DNA from 3 places in the Kitasatospora sp. NPDC088783 genome. Region 3 is predicted to be linked to each of the others. Evidence: riboswitches for the same ligand, from Rfam matches in the RefSeq annotation. Region 3 holds a riboswitch; each other region holds the start of a gene.
The links. Region 3 has a riboswitch for cyclic di-AMP ahead of ACIP60_RS06930 (transglycosylase family protein). Riboswitches for the same ligand answer to the same signal wherever they lie in the genome.
Positions count from the first base shown of each region.

Region 1 (3,263 bases), on a different contig from region 3:
GCCAGCTCGACGGCGTCCAGGGTCTCGGTGAGCGAGCCGATCTGGTTGACCTTGACCAGCAGGGCGTTGGCGGTGCCGGTCTCGATGCCCTTGCGCAGGCGCTCCGGGTTGGTGACGAACAGGTCGTCGCCGACCAGCTGGACCTTGTCGCCCAGCGCGTCGGTGATGGCCTTCCAGCCGTCCCAGTCCGACTCGTCCAGCGGGTCCTCGATGGAGACCAGCGGGTAGTCGGCGACCAGCTCGGCGTAGTACGAGATCAGGTCGGCGGAGGAGAGCGCCTTGCCCTCGAACTGGTAGGCGCCGTCCTTGTGGAACTCGGAGGCGGCGACGTCCAGGGCGAGCGCGACGTCCTTGCCCGGGGTGTAGCCGGCCTTCTTGATGGCCTCGGTGATGAGGTCGAGGGCCTCGCGGTTGGAGTCCAGGTTCGGGGCGAAGCCGCCCTCGTCGCCCAGGCCGGTGGAGAGCCCGCGCTCCTTCAGCACGCCCTTGAGGGTGTGGTAGACCTCGACGCCCCAGCGGACGGCCTCGGAGAAGGACTCCGCGCCGATCGGGGCGATCATGAACTCCTGGATGTCGACGTTGGAGTCCGCGTGCGAGCCGCCGTTGAGGATGTTCATCATCGGGACGGGCAGCACGTGGGCGTTCGGGCCGCCCAGGTAGCGGAACAGCGGCAGGTCGCTGGCCTCGGAGGCGGCGTGCGCCACGGCGAGCGAGACGCCGAGGATCGCGTTGGCGCCGAGCGAGGACTTGTCCGGGGTGGCGTCCAGGTCGAGCATGGCCTGGTCGATCAGGCGCTGCTCGGTGGCGTCGTAGCCGACCAGCTCGGGGCCGATCTGCTCGATCACGGCGAGGACGGCCTTCTCGACGCCCTTGCCGAAGTAGCGGTTCTTGTCGCCGTCGCGGAGCTCCAGCGCCTCGAAGGCACCGGTGGAGGCACCCGACGGGACGGCCGCGCGACCGGTGCTGCCGTCGTCGAGACCGACCTCGACCTCGACCGTGGGGTTGCCGCGGGAGTCGAGGATCTCACGGGCTACGACGACATCAATGGACGGCACGAGGCATCTCCTAGCGGAAGCGGATGTGTGGTCGTTACGACCAGAGCCTAGCCGCACAGCGCGCCGCGGCCACGCCCGGCCGGGCCCCGTCTCACGGTGTGGCCCGGCTACTCACCGGTAGTTCACCTGTTTGACGGCCGGTCCGCCGCTCCCGGTGGCGCGAACTGCTCGGCGCGCGCCGGGAGCGGACGGGGCGTCAGGGGACGCGGCCCTCGTCAGGGCGGCGGCGGGACCTCGTCAGGTCCGCGGGCCTCGCGTCCCGGATGCCGGACCGGATGCCGGGCCGGGTGCCGGGCCGGGTGCCGGGCCCGGTGCGGGCCCCGGCGTCAGAGGGCGAGTACCTGTCCGGGCAGGATCAGGTCGGGGTCGGCGCCGATCAGCTGCCGGTTCGCCTGGTAGATCCACTCCCAGCCGCCGGCCACGTGCTGCGCGGCGGCGATGGCGGAGAGCGTGTCGCCGCCCTGGACGGTGTAGCCGCCGGCGGCGCCCTGCGGGGCCGGCTGGGGGGCCTGGGGCGCGTCCTGGGGGTCGGCGGCGGTCTCGGCCGGCCGCTTGGACGGCGAGTCCTGCGGCCGCCGGGGCGCGGTGGGGCGCTCCTCGGAGCGCGAGGCGGTGTCGGCGGACACCTCGGCGGGCGCGCCGCCCTTGACCAGCCCGGCCCGCTTGGAGCAGACCGGCCAGGCGCCGGGGCCCTGGGAGGCGAGCACCCGCTCGGCCACCGCGATCTGCTGGGAGCGGCTGGCCTGGTCGGCGCGGGCCGCGTACTGGCCGCCGCCGTAGGCGCGCCAGGTGGAGGAGGTGAACTGCAGGCCGCCGAAGAACCCGTTCCCGGTGTTGATGCCCCAGTTCCCGCCGCTCTCGCACTGGGCCACGCGGTCCCAGGTGTCGACGGGTGCCGCGACCGCTCCGGTGGCGGCCAACAGGGGAAGTGCCAGGCCGACCGAGGCCACGCCGGCGGCGGCGATGACCTTCTCGGCCTTGGTACTACGGGGGTGACGAACAGTGTGGGTGAACAGCACGGGACATCCTCTCCGCACGCCTGCGAGGTGAGCTGTCGGGTTCGGACCGGGAGGCTGGCCCGGCCGCCGGACGGTCCGGGCGCGCTTGCGCCCGTTGCTCGGCGGCTTCACCCCAAGCCGTTGGGACTACGGCGTTCACACTGGTTCCCCCACTCCTGTCCGGTACCTGGTCGGTGGCCCGAGGACGCGGCGGACAGGACTCGGCGTGCCGCGATCGGGGCCCGCAGCTGCGGGCATGTCGGAGAGTAAGCAAAGCTGACGAGCAATCACAAGCTCATATCACCATGATCACGCCGAAATCACGGAAATTCCCACTTCGTCAACGAACGATCCAGGTATGTCCGGATTCGTCCCGGACGGGAGTGCGACGCGCGCCCCCGCCCCGGCGCGTCGTCGGCCCAGCACGGCGGCGTGTCGCGGGTGCTGAAACGGCGTCAGCGGGGCGTGAAGGAGACCGGGAGGTCGCGCAGACCGCGCATGATCAGCCCGCCCCGCCAGCGCAGCTCGGCCGGATCGGCGGCCAGCCGGACGTCCGGGAGCCTGGTCAGCAGGCTGCCGATCGCGCGCTGCCCCTCAAGCCGGGCCAGCGGGGCGCCGATGCAGTAGTGGATGCCGTGACCGAAACCCAGGTGCGGATTGTCCTGCCGGGCCAGGTCGAGGGTGTTCTCGGCGGCGAACCGGGCCGGGTCGCGGTCCGCCGCGGCCAGCACCACCAGCACCGGGTCGCCGACCGGGACGTCCACCCCGCCGATGGTCAGCGGCGCGGTGGCGAAGCGCCAGGTCGCCAGCTCCACCGGGCCGTCGTAGCGCAGGAGTTCCTCGATCCCGGTCGCCAGCAGGCCGGACTCGCCGCGGGCCAGCGAGTCCTGCAGCAGGGTGCGCTGTCCCGGGTCGCGCAGCAGCGCGTGCATCCCGTTGCCGATGAGGTTGATGGTGGTCTCGAAACCGGCGAACAGCAGGATGAAGGCCATCGCCGCGGCCTCGTTCTCGGTCAGGTGCTCGCCGTGGTCACCGGCCCGGATCAGGCCGGAGATCAGGTCGTCGCCGAGGTCGGCCCGCTTGCGGTGGATCAGGTCGGCCAGGTAGCCGCGGATCTGCTTGACCGCGCGGCCCACCCCTCCCCTCTTGCCGCCGGTGTGCCGGATCATCATGCCGGCCCAGTCGCGCAGGTCGTCCTGGTCCTCCTCGG
Region 1 covers NZ_JBIVKJ010000003.1:496,958-500,220, forward strand. Annotated here, with positions in the region: gene eno (phosphopyruvate hydratase) at 1-1,055, opposite strand, end outside; gene ACIP60_RS10750 (transglycosylase family protein) at 1,382-2,074, opposite strand; cyclic di-AMP (ydaO/yuaA leader) riboswitch at 2,078-2,276, opposite strand; gene ACIP60_RS10755 (cytochrome P450) at 2,509-3,263, opposite strand, start outside.
Region 1: another riboswitch for cyclic di-AMP. It lies ahead of ACIP60_RS10750 (transglycosylase family protein); the one in region 3 lies ahead of ACIP60_RS06930 (transglycosylase family protein).

Region 2 (3,263 bases), on a different contig from region 3:
GCGGTGCGGACCGTGCTGACCCTGCTGGAGCTGGGCGGGGCCCGGCTGCACGAGGGCCTTCCCGAACTCACCTCCCCGGTGCTGGAGCACCTGCTCTACGAGCAGCTCCACCTGTACGTGCAGCCGGACGGCGACCCGGCGGCGTACCCGGCGGCGGTGCGGCTGCTGATCGAGTGGCAGCGGGCGGCCCGGCGGCTGAACGCCAAGCGCGCGGAGAAGCTCCGCGCGGAGGCCGACTGGCAGGGCGAGGTGCTGCTCTCCCTGCTGCGCCGCTCCGACCTGGTGACCTGGCCCCGGCTGTACGCCCTGCTGCTGCGCGCGGACGGGGTGCCGACCGCGGACCTCGGTGCGGTCCGGGCCTGGCTGGCGGCGTTCCGCGAACTCCCGGAGGAGGAGCGCTTCGCCGCCTTCGACCGGGTGCCCGGCCTGGACGGGGACGGCCACTGGGACCAGCCGGGACGGCCGCTGCTGATCGGCGTCTCCACCGACGGGGCCCGGCGGCTGCTGGAGCAGGGCCTGATGCGGCGCAGCTACCGCAACCTCGCCGAGCTGAACGCCCGCGGACTGCCGATGCCCGCCGAACTCACCGGCGCGTTCGAGGAGTTCGAGGAGGCGGTGGCGCAGGCCGCGATCGACCTGTGCGGCGAGTGGACCGTCCCGGGGCTGCCGCGGCTGCTGCTGGAGGAGTTCCCGGAGCTGGCCCCCGAGGAGTACTGAGCGGGCCGGGGCGGCCGGGCGCGAGAGGGCCGCGCACCGCCCCGGGCGGGGCCTAGGGCCGGAGGCCGAGGTGGTGCAGCCAGGGGAGGGGGTCGACGGGGGCCGCGCCGCCCGGGCGGACTTCGAGGTGCAGGTGGGGGGTGGTGGCGTTGCCGGTGGCGCCGACGGCCCCGAGGACGGTGCCGGGGGCGACCCGGCCGGCGGGGGCGGCGATCCGGGAGAGGTGGCAGTACCAGAGCTCGGTGCCGTCGGGGAGGGTCTGGATGACCCGGTAGCCGTAGGTGCCGGACCAGCCCGCCGAGGTGACGGTGCCGGCGGTGACGGCGGTGACGGGGGTGCCGGTGCGGGCGGCGAAGTCCAGGCCGGTGTGCAGGTGGGCCCAGTGCGCACCGGGCTGGGCGGACGGGTCGGCCAGCCGGTAGCCGGCGACCGGCAGGACGGCCTCGGCCGCGGTGGCCTCGGTGGCCGCGGTCTCGGGCGCGGCCGCGGTCTCGGCCCGGCGGTCGGCGTGCTTGGCCTCCGCCTCCTGCGCGGCGGCGACCCGGGCGGACTCCTCGGTGGCGGTGCGCTGCCCGTCGGCCTGCTGGAGGATGCGGGCGGCCAGGGCGAGGCCCGGGTCCGCGGCGAGCAGTCCCTCGGAGGCTTCGTCGGCGGCGGCGACGGGGGCCGGGGCCGGTGCGGCGGCCTGGGCGGGGGCGGCGGCGAGGCCGGTGGCGCCGAGGGCGGCGGTCATCGCGGTGACGCCCAGCAGCGGTGCGCCGACGCGGGCCTGGCGGGGCAGCCGGGGCCGGACGGGTTCGGTCTCGACCGGGTGGTCGAGCAGCTGGGTGCCGGTGCTCTCGGTGTAGGTCGACGCCACGGGGGCGCGCTCCTTCCTTCCCTGCCGCCGACCGGGTTAGCTGACGGGTTCGGAGGTGGAAGGTCTCCTACGGTCGGGCCCAGGGCCGTCCCGATTCACCCCGGTGGAACGTGGTTCCCCGGCTCCCGGGCCCGACCGCGGGGGTGGGCCCGATGGATTAGGCGTGGCGCACGGTGCCGCATGGTTACGGCGTTGCCGACCGCGCTGCGTTATCAAACGTTAATCCTATGGACCCCATGATTCCAAGCGCCTACCGAGGTGCAGTGAAACTTTCCTGACGCCCTATGGGCGATTTGTGACGGTTCGCCAAGGGGCCCGGTTCCGGACATGACGGACCGTGACGGCGCGGTTGAGTATCCGTACTCACGACCCCCCGCGGCCCCCGGCGGGACCCTGGCCCCATGACCGCATCCGTGCCGCACCGCACCACCTCCGCCTACTACCTGCAGGCCGTCGCCTCCTTCGCGTTCGCCACGGCCGCCCTCGTCCTCGGGATCGCCTACCTCCCGGTCAGCGCCTGGATGCGCGCCTTCCTCGGCGTCGGCCTGCTCTACGAGATCACCTCCGCGTTCACGCTGGCCAAGGTGATCCGCGACCGCCAGGACGAGGGCGCGCTCACCAGCCGGGTCGACCAGGCCCGGCTGGAGAAGCTGCTCGCCGAGCACGACCCGTTCAAGGTCGACGGGATCTGACCGGACGGGGCCTGGCGGGATCCGAGCGCCCGGCGGGCGGGCGGCGCGGGCGGCAGGGGCGGGCGGCAGGGGCGGGCCGGTGGCCGGGAGTTGACGGCTAAGGCTATTAGCCTTAGCTTTATGGCTATCGGCAGGAGCCGGGCCCTGAGCGCCCGGAGCGCCGGACGCCCGCCAGGAGGCCCGCGATGAACAGCACCCTCGGCACCACCACCCGGTACCTCGACGTCACCGGCGGCCGGATCGCCTACGACGACGCCCCCGGCCCCGGCGTCCCGGTCGTCCTGCTGCCCGGCATGCTCGACAAGCGGGCCGTCTACCGCCACCTCGCCCCGCTGCTGGGCGCCGCCGGGCACCGGGTGGTCAGCATGGACCTGCGCGGCATGGGCGAGTCCTCGACCGGCTTCACCGACCACAGCCCGGCCGCGATCGCCGAGGACCTGGCGGCCCTGCTGGACCACCTGGACCTGCGCGGCGCCGTCCTGGTCGGCAGCTCGTACACCGGCGCCAGCGTGGTCCGGGCCGCCGCGCTCGCCCCCGGGCGCACCGGCGGCGTGGTGCTGATCGACGCGTTCGTCGAGAACCTGCCGCTGAACGGCTTCCAGAAGGCGCTGTTCGGCCTGGCCGCCCCGCTGGTCACCGCGTTCCCCGGGCTGTGGAGCGCGATGCAGAAGTTCTACTACCCGGGCGAGCGGCCCGCCGACTTCGACGCCTACCGGGCCGGGCTGGCCGCGATGCTCCGCGAGCCCGCCCGCAAGGCCGCGCTGCGCGGCTACCTGAGGGGCGACTCCGCGCCGGTCGGCTGGTGCGCGGCGGTCGACGTGCCCGCACTGGTGCTGATGGGCGACAAGGACCCGGACTTCCCGCGGCCCGGGCTGGTCGCCGACCGGCAGGCCGCCGCGCTGCGCGGCCGCACAGTGATGATCGGCGGCGCCGGCCACTACCCGATGGCCAGTCACCCGCAGGCCGTCGCCGACGCCCTGCTGCCCTTCCTGGCC
Region 2 covers NZ_JBIVKJ010000019.1:23,280-26,542, forward strand. Annotated here, with positions in the region: gene ACIP60_RS33290 (hypothetical protein) at 1-717, shown strand, start outside; gene ACIP60_RS33295 (M23 family metallopeptidase) at 770-1,576, opposite strand; cyclic di-AMP (ydaO/yuaA leader) riboswitch at 1,587-1,736, opposite strand; gene ACIP60_RS33300 (YiaA/YiaB family inner membrane protein) at 1,978-2,268, shown strand; gene ACIP60_RS33305 (alpha/beta fold hydrolase) at 2,454-3,263, shown strand, end outside.
Region 2: another riboswitch for cyclic di-AMP. It lies ahead of ACIP60_RS33295 (M23 family metallopeptidase); the one in region 3 lies ahead of ACIP60_RS06930 (transglycosylase family protein).

Region 3 (3,263 bases):
CCCGGGCGCGGGCTCCGGCTCAGGTCCAAGTCCGGCCGCCGGCTCGGGCTCCGGCTCGGGAGGCCGGCTCGCCGGCAGGTGACGGACCGCGGGGAGCGCGAGCAGGACGAACGCGACCGGGACGGCGAGGGCGGTCATCCCGAACAGCGTGGGACGCACGCCGAGGCTCTCGGAGAGCGGACCGGCCAGCACCAGCCCGAGCGGCATCAGGGCGACGGCGATCAGGTGGTCGTAGGAGCTGACCCGGGAGAGCACCCGCTCCGGTATGTGCACCTGGAGCGAGGTCTCCCAGAGCACGAAGAACAGGGACACGCCCACGCCCGTGACCGCCTTCAGGGCGGCGATCACCCAGACCGGCGCACCGGAGCCGATGATCGCGGCCTGGCAGGAGGCGACCGCCATCGCCACCGCCGCGACGGCCATCGGGCGGGCCGGTTTCCACCGGTAGGAGCACACGTCCCCCACGATCGAGCCGAGGCCGAAGGCGATCACCACCACCGTCCAGGCGTTGGCGCCGCCCCACTCGCGCTTCGCCAGCACCGGCCCGAGCACGAACACCGAGGGCAGCACCACGACGTGGTAGACCGCCATGGCGAGCATGCTCGACCACACCCACGTCCGGCTGCGCACCTGCTGCCAGCCGATCCGCAGCTCGGCCAGGAACCCGGGCCGCTCGCCCCGCTCGGCCCCGCCGTCGACGCCGCCCGCCGCGACCGCACCGTCGACCGCGCCCAGCCGGGCCAGCACCGCGGCACTGACCGCGAAACTCGCGGCGTCCATCGCCAGCGCACCCCCCGGGCCGACCGCCGCGATCAGCAGACCGGCCAGCGCCGGGCCGACCACCAGGCCCGTCGACTGGACGAACCCGCTCAGCGCGTTCGCCTCGCGCAGCCGATCGGCGGGGACCAGCAGGGGCAGCAACCCGGTGGAGGCGGGGAGGAAGAAGGCGTCCGCGACCCCGAACAGCGCCATCAGCAGCGCCAGCAGCCCGACCCGGGCGGTGCCGGTGAGCAGCAGCACCGCGACGGCCGCCTGGACGGCGCACCGCAGCAGGTCGGAGGCCAGCATGATCCGCCGTCTCGGTATCCGATCCGCCCAGACGCCCCCGACCAGGGCGAACACCAGCAGCGGGAGCAGCCCGGCGGCCGTCACCAGCCCCACGTCGACGGCCGAGCCGCCGATCGACAGCACGGCGAAGGGCAGCGCCACGAACGACACCCGGTCTCCCAGGGTCGACAGCGACTGGCCGACGAACAGCCTGGCGAACTGGCGCTCGGTGCGGAGCACTTCAGGAATCAGGGCGCCCACGGAACCTCCCCAACGGACTCGACGGACCTGACGGACCTGTCGGACCCGACGAACTCGACGGACCCGGCGACGCGCCCACCGGAACAGCGAGCAGGGCGATCGTAGGAAGCCCGCCGACCCCCTGTCGCATCATTTATCCGCAACGCGCCGAATGCCCCGTTTACACCCAACTCGGCTACCCTCAAAGGCAGTTGGCGGGCGAGAGCCGCCGACACCACCCCGGCGGAGCACCGGCCTTCCCCGCTCCCTCCCACCCCAATCCCACCGATCGGCCAGACTTCTCCCACCGATCCGCCGACCCTCCCCTCGTCCTCCCGCCCGATCTCCCGTCAACAGGTCGTCCACACACCACGCAGGACCCGACGTGACGAGGGCGTGATCCGAGCGCGACGCGCTTGTGATTGCCACGTTCGAGTGAATAGGCTCGCCCCGGCTCGCACCGCCGGGCCCCCGCACGCGACAACGCCGAGCCCTGTCCACCGCGCTGCGGGTCGACCACCAAGACCCTTGGGCAGGGACGGGGGAACCACGATTGTTGCCGTCCCCCACGGCTAGGGGTGAAGCCGTCCGCACCGGGTGACCGGGGCGCGACGGCCGGGCCTCCCTCCCGGCCCGAACCCGACAGCTCACCCCGTAGGCGTGCGGAGAGGATCTCGCATGCTCTTCACGGGTTCGGGACGCCACCGTCGGCAGGGTCCGGCGGAGAAGGCGGCCGAGCGGGCGATCGCGGCGGCCGGCGTGGCCGGTGTCGGCATCGCCCTGCCGCTGCTCGCCGTCACCGGCGCACACGCCGCCCCCAGCGCGGTCTGGGACCGGGTCGCCGACTGCGAGAGCGGAGGGAACTGGAGTTCCGACGCGGGCAACGGCATCTACGGCGGCCTGGGGATCACCGCCCAGCGCTGGAACGACTACGGCGGCACCCAGTACTCGGCGCTGCCGAACGGGGCCACCCGCAGCCAGCAGATCGCCGTCGCCGAACGCATCCTGGCCACCGAGGGCCCCTCGCCCTGGTCGGCGTGTGCGGACGACGCGGGCCTGAACACCGCCAGCGCGCCGGGCGTGGTCGACGACAACGACTCGGCGGACGAGACGGGTTCGCTGCGCGGCGCACGCGGCGTCGCGGCGGTCAACTCCGCCCCGGACGGCAGCACCGTCCCGGACGGGAAGAGCACGCCGGTGTTCTCCGGCCTGCCCGGCTACGACCCGGTCTCGCACGTGTACTGGTACGAGAAGAACGGCGCCTGGTTCTGGACCAGCCACCAGAGCCTGTACGAGCGCTACATGCAGCTGACGCACCCCCAGCCGCACCCGAGCGCGCCGACCACGACCACCCCGGACCCGACCGTCCCCACCCCGAACGCCCCGGACGCCTCGGCCACCCCGACCGTCCCGCCGGTCCCCCCCACCGACCCGGCCGCTCCCGGCGACCCCACCGACCCGACCGCCTCGCCCAGCCCGAACACGCCCACCGACGGCAGCACCGGCACCAACAACGGGAACGGGGGCGGCCTGCTGCCCACCCTCCCGGTCACCCCGTCGCCCGGCCCGTCCACCGGCACCGGCACCGGCACCGGCAGCACCCCGGACGCGTCGCCCGGCGGCGGCACCACCACCGCCCCGGGCGCGGGCAGCGGCACGGCCGCACCCACGGACGCGTCCACCACCCCGGCGGCCCCGACCACCCCGGCGGCCCCGGCTCCGGCAGCGTCCCCGGCCCCGTCCGCGCAGCCGTACACCGTAGGCCCCGGCGACACGCTGGCCTCGATCGCCCGCAGCAACGCCGTGGGCGGCGGCTGGTCCGAGCTCTACAAGTCGAACCAGCAGCTGATCGGCGAGAACCCGGACCTGATCCGGCCCGGCCAGGTGCTGGACCTGGGCTGACGGATGCCCGGACCGGCCGCCGTCACTTCGGGACGGCGGCCAGTCCGGTGCAGCCGCGCAGGCCGTCGCGGCGC
Region 3 covers NZ_JBIVKJ010000002.1:566,737-569,999, reverse strand. Annotated here, with positions in the region: gene ACIP60_RS06935 (MFS transporter) at 1-1,308, opposite strand, end outside; cyclic di-AMP (ydaO/yuaA leader) riboswitch at 1,795-1,962, shown strand; gene ACIP60_RS06930 (transglycosylase family protein) at 1,966-3,189, shown strand; gene ACIP60_RS06925 (CapA family protein) at 3,212-3,263, opposite strand, start outside.